3 regions of the Idiomarina piscisalsi genome follow, and region 1 is predicted to be linked to each of the others. Evidence: predicted binding sites of a transcription regulator. Region 1 holds the regulator's gene; each other region holds the start of a gene.
The links. The regulator ArgR, encoded in region 1, controls arginine synthesis, uptake and breakdown. The targets are predictions, from matches to a motif close to ANTGAATANNTATTCANT.

Region 1 (3,283 bases):
AAACCTTCAACACTCGTAACGCTCGCAATCCAGCAGCCTGCCCCATCAACTATTTCCGTAGCCTGATAACTCACAACCAACACTCTGTTTCAGTTGAAATATTTAAACATTGAGCCTGAGAAGCACTCTTCAGCATGTAGTTTGGAAATATTGGGGTGGGTCAGTCTTGGCGTGAAGCCGTTGCAGGATTATCTGGAGAAAGTGCTGAGATAACTTTCAGCTAATAGCTTGGAAATATTAGGGTGGGTCAGTATTGGCGATACGCCATTGCAGGTTTATCTGGAGAAAGTGTGCAGCGCCAAGGATGGCGCTGCTCAAGCCTTACAGGGACGTACTTGCAGGCGTCTTTCGGAAGATAACCTGCAATGGCCAGCCAATGCTGGCCTGCCCCAATATTTTCAGAAGCGGATAGCTGAAAGCTTAGCTGGCGAAGTCGATGCCTTTTTGGATATCGCCTTTCAGGCCGTCGAGCATGTCGTCCATGCATTTTTGTTCGAAAGCACTTAGCTTACCGTAAGACAGAATTTCTTCAGCGCCGTTTTTGCCTAAGCGTACTGGCTGTGCGAAGAACTTAGCGTTATCGCCTGGGCCTTCTACGTAAGTGCATTCAATAGTATCCTGACCTTGCAGGCCTTTCAGCAATGACAGAGCAAAGCGCGCTGCAGCCTGGCCCATAGACAGGGTTGCTGAACCGCCGCCGGCTTTTGCTTCAACAACTTCCGTGCCTGCGTTCTGGATACGGTGAGTTAAGTCTTTGATTTCTTGCTCGGTAAACTCAACGCCTTCAACCTGAGACAGCAATGGCAGAATCGTTGTACCGCTGTGACCACCAATAACCGGTACGTTTACGTTTTCCGGATTCAGACCACGCAGCTCACCAACAAACGCTTCTGAACGGATAACATCCAGAGTAGTGACACCGAACAGCTTACGCTTGTCGTAGCAGCCTGCTTTTTTCAGGACTTCAGCAGCAATAGGAACCGTGGTGTTTACCGGGTTGGTAATGATACCAACACAAGCGTCAGGACAGTTGTCGGCAACACCTTGTACTAAGTTTTTAACGATGCCTGCGTTCATGTTGAACAGGTCAGAACGATCCATACCTGGCTTACGTGGTACGCCGGCAGGAATTAATACGATGTCGCTGCCAACCAGCGCTGATGCTAAGTCGTCTTTACCGAAGCCTGTGACTTTCACGTCGGTAGGGATATGACTTAAGTCAACCGCTACACCCGGAACTACTGGCGCAACGTCATACAAAGATAACTCTGAACCTGCTGGAAGTTGTGTTTTCAAAAGTAATGACAATGCCTGGCCGATACCACCGGCCGCACCTAATACGGCTACTTTCATCTCAGACTCCGTTTTGTTTGTCGATTAGAACTGCATAAACATGCAGAATTTGGTGCAAAACTGTACTTGAATACGCTGTTAAATACAACTGACCCGCCTTTTATAACAAAGCTCGAATAGCGTCACAGAATGCAGTAAACTGGTCGCATTATAGCATAAAATGACAGTCAGGAAGCGGCACGATAATGGTGAAAGATCAATTAATTGACGCCTTCAAAACGTTACTGCGTGAAGAACGTTACGGCTCACAAGGCGAGATAGTTAACGTACTGAAAGAGCAAGGCTTTGAGAGTATTAGCCAGTCGAAAGTGTCGCGCATGCTGAGCAAGTACGGCGCCGTCCGAACCCGTAACGCCAAGCAGGAAATGGTTTACTGTCTGCCGCCCGATTTAGCAGTGCCCTCTACTAAAGCACCATTAAGCCAACTTGTACTGGATATTCAGCATAATGATGTGATGGTCATTATTCGCACCAGTCCCGGCGCCGCTCAACTCATTGCTCGTTTACTCGACTCGGTTGGTAAAAAAGAAGGCGTACTGGGAACCATTGCCGGCGACGACACTATTTTTATCGCACCGGTGAAAGTACAGGATATTGACTTCACGCTGCAAAAAGTCAAAGAACTGTTTGCGAATCAGTCTGTACTGCCGTCTTCTTGAGTGCTCGGTAACTCACGGTTTTCAGATAAAAACCGTATCGACGGCACAAAGAAACTTGAATTTAACACCGCCTGAGAGTAATCCAGCACCGGATCATACTGCCCTTGTTCATCGGCGTAGTAACGAGTCTTCAGCCACTCGACCACACTCTTTGGCGCGTGAGAAAAATACATACCCAATAACCCTTGTTCACGTAAGTCTCCCCAGGGCATGTTCTGCCGCAACAAAGGTATTGGCTGCTCTTTCTTGTCCATCAACTTCGCTTTAGCGGCGTGGGTAACGCCATCAATCATTGCCTCCGGCAACCGTTCACCGGAGACTTTTTCCCGCCCCATGATCTGCTCTTGTTTTTCAGGGCCTAAATAATCCCATCGGCGCAGGTCATAACGAATTTTCTGGACAAACAAATAACTGCCATCAACAAAGTCGCTATCGTCGTTTGTATTAATAAGCGCGGCCTGACGTTTACGCATACCCCTTGGGTTATCCGGCGCATCAATAAAGCCCAGCAGGTCACGCCCGTCTAAATAACGAAAAGAGCGGATTTGCTCTGCCACCTCAATGTCATAACCAAACCATTCCATAATGGTTCTGCCAGCGAGATAATTGGCGTCAAAGCGGTCACATCGAATATGGATAATAAGATCGAATGGTTGCCGCGGTGCTTCACGGTCGGCATCACTGAGCTCAGGAAACGTCTGTAAGTGTAACGGTCGTTTATGCGGATACAGTATGTCCCAATATTCCGCCCCTATACCGACAAATCCCGTCAGCATGGCTTCCGAGAAACGGGCATCGAGGTCCTGGACAATAGAAGGAAACCGCGACAACTTGCGGCGTAAGCTCTCAACATCGTCACTCATGACATGACAAAACAAGGTTAAGCCGTGCAAATTTGGCTCGGCGTATATCCCTGATTGCGCTTTATCCACCCTTTTCTCCCGTTTAACTATTATTATTGTGAGTTCACTGCATTGTTTTTTACATTAACTCATGCAAAAGGCATTATAGAATGCCTGTATTCGTTATGACACCGCAAGGAAAAATCATGCGTAATCTGATTCTTATTGGAAGTTTATTAGGGTTAACCGCCTGCGCGACAACAACGTCACAGCAACCGACCCAACAAAACGTTGCACAACAGAGCGTTGCTGAGCAATTTCATCAGTTGGCAGACAGCATCTGGGAAGGTATGAATGAATCCAGCGATACCGAACTGACCGATATGTCTCCGGAAGCGCTTAAGGCTCGATACGAGAAACAATCAAAGT
Region 2 (3,283 bases), 330 kb from region 1:
CGTAAAGCAACCTTGGCTGTTTGGATAAAAAGGCTTGCGGCGTATCATCGCCCATTGAGCCAACCGCTTCCTGCGCATCTTTGGCAAGAACACTGATAACTTGCTGCAGTTCTTCTTCGGAATAGAGAAAGGCTTTGTGGAATACAGCCATGGTCTCGTCATCATAGAGTCGCTGGCCGATTTTGTCGGCATGACTATGCCCAAACGGCACTAAGTGGCGGCGGTTTTGCGACAACCATTGTTTATATGGATGACGCTTTTTAAGATCCGTTTCAATATCGTCGTTATACCAAATCTTCCCCGTATAGGTGTCGACCGCCATCATTTGGCCCGGACCTAAACGTCCTTTCTCTGTTACCTCTGCCTCATCGTAATCCCAAATGCCGACTTCGGACGCAATAGTGAGTATGCCGGATTCAGTGAGCACGTAACGCGCTGGGCGTAAGCCATTTCTGTCGAGACTGCAGGCAACATGCCGACCGTTGCTCAATACCACCCCCGCTGGGCCATCCCAAGGCTCCATATGCAGCGCGTTAAACTCATAGAATGCCCGCATCTCATCTGACATCGTCGCATCCCCCTGCCAAGCAGGCGGAATTAATAAGCGCATCGCGCGGAATAAATCCATACCACCAGCAAGCAGCAGTTCAAGCATATTGTCCAACGACGCTGAGTCTGAGCCACTCATGCCCACCAAGGGAACGGCGCGTTGTAGATCAGGTAATAATGGCGTGTGAAATTTGTAAGCCCGGGCACGCGCCCACTGACGGTTGCCTCGTATGGTATTAATTTCACCGTTGTGCGCCAGAAATCGAAACGGTTGAGCTAATGGCCACCGGGGCTCTGTATTGGTTGAAAAACGTTGGTGAAACACACAAATGGCAGTGGTCATACTCTCATTTGCCAAGTCATGGTAATAGCTGGCCAAATCCTTCGCCAATACCAGTCCTTTATAAACAATCACCAGACTCGATAAAGACGCTATGTATAGCTCATTGTTGTCTGTGTAGTGCTGCTCTATTCGGCGGCGCGCCATATAAAGGCGCCGCTCAAGATCTTTTTTTCGCCACCCCGGTGGTGCCGACACGATGACTTGTTCAATAGCGGGTTCTGACTGGGCGGCCTGCGTGCCCAAAATGGTCGGATCCGTTGGAACCTTGCGCCATCCATTGACGGTTAACGTTTCCTGTTTTAATTCTTCTTCAATAAGCTGTCGCGCGGCTTCCTTTTTGTCATGGCTTTTGCTGAAAAAAACCATGCCAACGGCAAATTTCTTACTAAGAGACCAGTCCTGAGATTTAGCGAAGTCTTTGAAAAACTGTTCCGGCAGTTGCAGTAACAACCCACAACCATCACCCGTTTTACCGTCCGAGCCAATGCCACCGCGATGCTGCATTCGGTCTAAACCATGCAAAGCAGTCGTTATTAAGTCATGCTTGGCCTGACCATTAATATTCGCTATCAAGCCAAAGCCACAGTTATCCCTTACGTCTGCATTTTGATACAGTCCCATGCACTAATCCTGAATAAATAATCATTAATTTTAGATTAGCATGCAGTTGTGAAGTTCGGTAGGAAGCTTGTTTATTATCGTTATAAACGAGTTGTATAAAGCAAAAAAGACCTCTAAATGAGGCCTTTGGGGTTATTTTAGTGTCGCAGCAAATGCCAACATTCTATCCAGCGGTACCATCGCTTTTTCTCCAAGCTCTGGATCGACATGAATTTCATGTTCTTTCCCACCCGTTTCAAGCGCCTGTTCAATCGCTTTAAGACCGTTCATCGCCATCCACGGACAATGCGCACAGCTTCGGCATGTTGCGCCATTACCGGCTGTTGGTGCCTCAATAAAGGTCTTGTTGGGTTGCAGTTGCTGCATTTTATAGAAAATGCCTTTATCCGTCGCAACAATAAAGGTGTAGTTAGGCAGTTCCTGGCTGGCTTTAATAAGCTGCGATGTTGAGCCTACGGCATCGGCCATTGCGACAATATTTTCAGGGGACTCTGGGTGCACTAAAATAGCCGCATCAGGGTGCAACGCCTTCATGTCTTTGAGTGCTTTGGCTTTAAATTCGTCATGCACAACACAGGCACCTTGCCATAACAGCATATCTGCGCCCGTTTCACGAGCAATATAGCCACCTAAATGCTTGTCAGGTGCCCATAAAATTTTCTCGCCTTTGGCATCTAAATGATCAACCAGCTCTAACGCCATGCTTGAGGTAACGACCCAGTCAGCTCGCGCTTTGACAGCAGCTGAGGTATTTGCATAAACCACAACCGTACGATCCGGATGCTGGTCACAAAATTCTGAGAACTTTTCCGGAGGGCAGCCTAAATCGAGTGAACACTCGGCATCTAACGTAGGCATTAACACCTGTTTATTCGGTGTCAGTATTTTCGCCGTCTCCCCCATGAAGCGAACACCGGCAACAATGAGCTTTTTCGCCGGATGGTCACGACCAAAGCGCGCCATTTCCAGCGAATCAGCAACACAACCGCCTGTCTCTTCAGCCAGTGCCTGAATGTCAGGGTCGGTGTAGTAATGTGCCACTAAAACCGCATCTTTCTCTTTAAGAAGCGCTTTAATGTGTTCAACCGTTTCCTGCTTTTCTTCAGGCGTCAACGGCTTAGGTTTTGGTGGAAACCGATAGTCAAGGTTATCCAGCGTTTGAATCTCAGTCATGGTATTACAGCTTATGTCCAAGTGTTCGTTATAACGTGGCGGCTAGTATAGTCGAATTCAAGAGGGGGTTGTAGTTAAGTTATCAGAAAGAAGAAGTGGTGGGTTGTGCAGGATTCGAACCTGCGACCAATTGATTAAAAGTCAACTGCTCTACCAACTGAGCTAACAACCCATAATTCTGATTTTTTTAGCATTAGCGAGTGGTGGGTTGTGCAGGATTCGAACCTGCGACCAATTGATTAAAAGTCAACTGCTCTACCAACTGAGCTAACAACCCAACGCTAATTATTCGTTACCAGTTCTGCTTGGCAACGGCGGCATAGTTTACTGAAATAACGCACTTATGCAACTTAAAATTGAAAAAAACTGTCTGACTGATTAATTCACGAACACATGTTGCGCTCGTGTTAGTTAATTCAGTCGTTGCTTGGCTAAATTTGCTTCAGTAGTATCCGGGTACTCACTAATAACTTGCTCATAATAACGCTTTGCATCAGCGGTATTACCTTGGTCATTTGCGATAGCACCAAGCTTCAATAAACAGTCACCACGCTTATTACTGTCAGGGTAGTCTTTTACTACCGTCATGAACTGTTG
Region 3 (3,283 bases), 760 kb from region 1:
AAAGTTTGGGAGCATTCACTGGGTACCAGCATAGCGGCTCATAACATTGCGGTGGAAAGAAAGTTAAAAGATCCGATTTTGGCTTACACCATGGGGATGTTCCATGAGCTGGGCAAAATCGCGCTAACTAAACTGTACTTGAAGCTGTTTGATGACGTGCAGCGTGAGTTCGCGATGGCCTCAGTTAATGACAAGTCGCCGGAACGACATAATGCGCTTGTTCAGTTAACGCCGGACGAGCGTTTTTTGCGTGACTTGATGTTAGAGAAAGATAAAGAAGTGAGTTATTTAGTCGCCGAAGGCTGGGGGTTGAAGCGGGTACCAGTTAGCAAGCATTTGCTCGATTTTACCCAGGCAGACAGAACAACACCTCACTATGATTCCGAGTATGCTGAGGTATTAGCCCAGGCAAACGCTTATTGTGAATTCCGCATGATGCGGGAAGTCGACTTAGCGAGTCTGGAAGAAGGTAAGCACATATTGAACAAGTATTCGGTGTCGGCGGAAACGCTCGCCCGGCTAAATAACGTGAGTTTAAAACGTCCGCCAATCATTGTTCCTGACTAACATTCGAAGTCGGTGTCAATGAGCAGATGACTAAACACTTCTGTTATATGCTCTTCCGGGTCGGTAAAACGAACACCAATACCGATTCGGCCCACTTCTTTACGCTGGTTCATAATTTGGCCGGACAGTGTCAACGGCTCTCTTTGCGACCCTGAGCCAATGTTCACCTTGATATTCATGTGCGTCACATTGCCTGCAGCGTTTTGAGCTTTAAAGAGTATTCTGCAACCTGCTGAGGAAATATCGACAATGACACCGCTGGCAAGCTTTTTACGCTCTCCCGGTTGAGCGGCTGCTGAGGTAACATCAACGGGGATGTGGGTGCTGACGCGCTTTTGAGCCCGCAGCGCGCGCTGTTCAACTTCTTTAGGGTAGTCAAGGTAAACGAGTCGAAAAGGAAAGTTGGTTACCGCTCGTATTTTACTTTTAAAGGCAATGCACTCACCAGCTTCACCTTCCAGAACCAAACGAACAATAACCGGGTTTCCTTCATACAAAACGTCAACATAGCTCCCATCGATTTTGGGGTTGGGTTGCTTCAACAATAAGTAGCGGCCGCTGTCAAAACCGATAAGCTGGAGTTTCGTGCGTACTTTGGTGGCAGATGCAAACTCAACGTCGATCATATCGCCCGGACGTAAGTAATTTAACTTCATATGGGGCTGAGATGATTCTGGTATTGTCGGTGTTTCTTTTTCCATAGCCTCTGCCGAAGTTGTATAGGACTAGTTTCAGGCTAAAAGAAGAACGAACAAAAAGCAATGTAATTCATGATAAAGAGTTGTTAATAAGTTTTACAACACGAAACTTAAAGAAAAAAGTGTGAGTAAAGATTCAGCCACTATTCGCGCTTAAGCATAACTATTCAGTTAAAACGCAATAAATTCCCAAATGCTGATATGAAAAGGGGTTTGAAAGGAATTAACACAGACAAGCTGGTCAAATTTTGGCATAATAGCGCCCTTTTCAAGACATTCATTTGTTGACACCTTTGTTAATTCGCATGAGCGATAAGGACGAGAGTAATGACAGACAAAATGGCAGTAAATCGCGAAATGTTTAACGACGTTATGGTTCCAAACTACAACCCAGCGTCAATGATCCCAGTTAAAGGCGAAGGCGCCCGAGTGTGGGATCAAGACGGTCGCGAGTATGTGGATTTTGCCGGCGGTATTGCTGTTAACTGTTTAGGTCATTGTCACCCGGCAATGGTGTCAGCGTTGCAAGAGCAAAGCCAAAAGTTGTGGCACTTAAGTAACGTATTTACTAATGAGCCGGCTATCCGCTTGGCTAAAAAATTAACAGACGCTACTTTTGCTGACCGTGTTTACTACGCAAACTCTGGCGCAGAAGCCAACGAAGCGGCACTTAAGCTGGCGCGTCGCTGGGCCATTGAAAAGCACGGCGAGCATAAGCAAAAAATTATTGCTTTTACTAAAGGTTTCCACGGTCGTACTTTCTTTACGGTAACCGTTGGTGGTCAACCGGCCTACTCAGACGGCTTTGGTCCAAAACCAGGCGCTGTTGAACACGTTGACTATAACGATGCTGAAGCGTTGAAAGCACTTATTTCTGACGACACGTGTGCCGTTATGATGGAGCCGCTGCAGGGTGAAGGTGGTGTAGTAGCGCCAGACGTTGAGTTCGTGAAAACGGTGCGTGAATTGTGTGACGAGAATAACGCACTGCTTATTTTCGACGAAGTTCAAACGGGTTTTGGCCGTACCGGCACACTTTACGCTTACGAGCAGTTAGGCGTAACACCTGACATTTTAACTTCTGCTAAAGCATTGGGCGGCGGTTTCCCAATTGGCGCTATGTTAACGACTAAAGAAATTGCAGAGCACCTGAAACCAGGAACGCATGGCAGTACTTATGGTGGTAACCCGTTAGCTTGTGCTGTTTCTGAAGCGGTATTCGATATTGTGAACACCAAAGAAACGTTGGACGGCGTTAAAAAACGCGAGCAGCTTTTCAAAGAAGAACTGCAGCGCATCAATGAAAAGTACAATGTCTTCAGTGAAGTTCGTGGCCAGGGCTTGTTGCTGGGCGCGGCGCTCAACGGGCAATATGAAGGTAAAGCACGTGAGTTCTTGTTAGCGGGACAAGAGCACGGCGTGATGGTATTGGTAGCGGGGGCAAACGTTGTACGTTTTACCCCATCGCTCATCATCTCTGAAGACGATATCAAAGAAGGCCTGCAACGCTTTGAAAAAGCCGTTGCTCAGGTTGCTGGTTAATTACTGAGGCGTTTTTATGTTGCTAATCAGACCCATTAAGCCGTCAGATTACGAAGCGTTGTATCAGTGTGCGATTGAGTCGGGTCACGGGTTTACCTCGTTGCCCGTTGACCAGTCGCTATTAGAGCGCCGTATTGATCGTGCCCAAAAGGCTTTTCGAAAAGAGAACGTCGAAACACCGGGTGACGAAAGTTACCTATTTGTGATGGAAGACACCGAAACCGGAACCATCGCGGGTGTGAGTGGTATTGAAGCTGCGGTGGGTCTGGATGAAGCATTTTGGCATTACCGTCTCGGTAAAGTCGTGCATCATTCAGAAAAACTTAATATCTATAATGCATTGGAAACGTTGACCTTGTGTAACGACTACACGGGTGTGTCAGAGTTGTGCACTTTGTTCTTGCGCGAACCCTATCGTCACAACATGAACGGTCGCACGTTGTCGCGTTTCCGTATGTTGTTTTTGGCTCAGTTTA

Region 2: gltB (glutamate synthase large subunit) is a predicted target of ArgR. The motif match lies at 1,522-1,539, and genes of this name have one in related genera.
Region 3: CEW91_RS01490 (aspartate aminotransferase family protein) is a predicted target of ArgR. The motif match lies at 1,420-1,437, and genes of this name have one in related genera.

What each region holds. Positions count from the first base shown of each region.
Region 1 is NZ_CP022133.1:2,145,083-2,148,365, forward strand. Features, by position in the region: gene mdh (malate dehydrogenase) at 421-1,353, opposite strand; gene argR (transcriptional regulator ArgR) at 1,539-2,012, shown strand; gene CEW91_RS10245 (Dyp-type peroxidase) at 1,988-2,944, opposite strand; gene CEW91_RS10250 (DUF885 domain-containing protein) at 3,061-3,283, shown strand, end outside.
Region 2 is NZ_CP022133.1:1,818,265-1,821,547, forward strand. Features, by position in the region: gene gltB (glutamate synthase large subunit) at 1-1,513, opposite strand, end outside; gene nadA (quinolinate synthase NadA) at 1,646-2,686, opposite strand; tRNA gene CEW91_RS08790 (tRNA-Lys) at 2,783-2,858, opposite strand; tRNA gene CEW91_RS08795 (tRNA-Lys) at 2,888-2,963, opposite strand; gene ybgF (tol-pal system protein YbgF) at 3,098-3,283, opposite strand, start outside.
Region 3 is NZ_CP022133.1:315,496-318,778, forward strand. Features, by position in the region: gene CEW91_RS01480 (HDOD domain-containing protein) at 1-567, shown strand, start outside; gene CEW91_RS01485 (flagellar brake domain-containing protein) at 564-1,268, opposite strand; gene CEW91_RS01490 (aspartate aminotransferase family protein) at 1,605-2,807, shown strand; gene astA (arginine N-succinyltransferase) at 2,824-3,283, shown strand, end outside.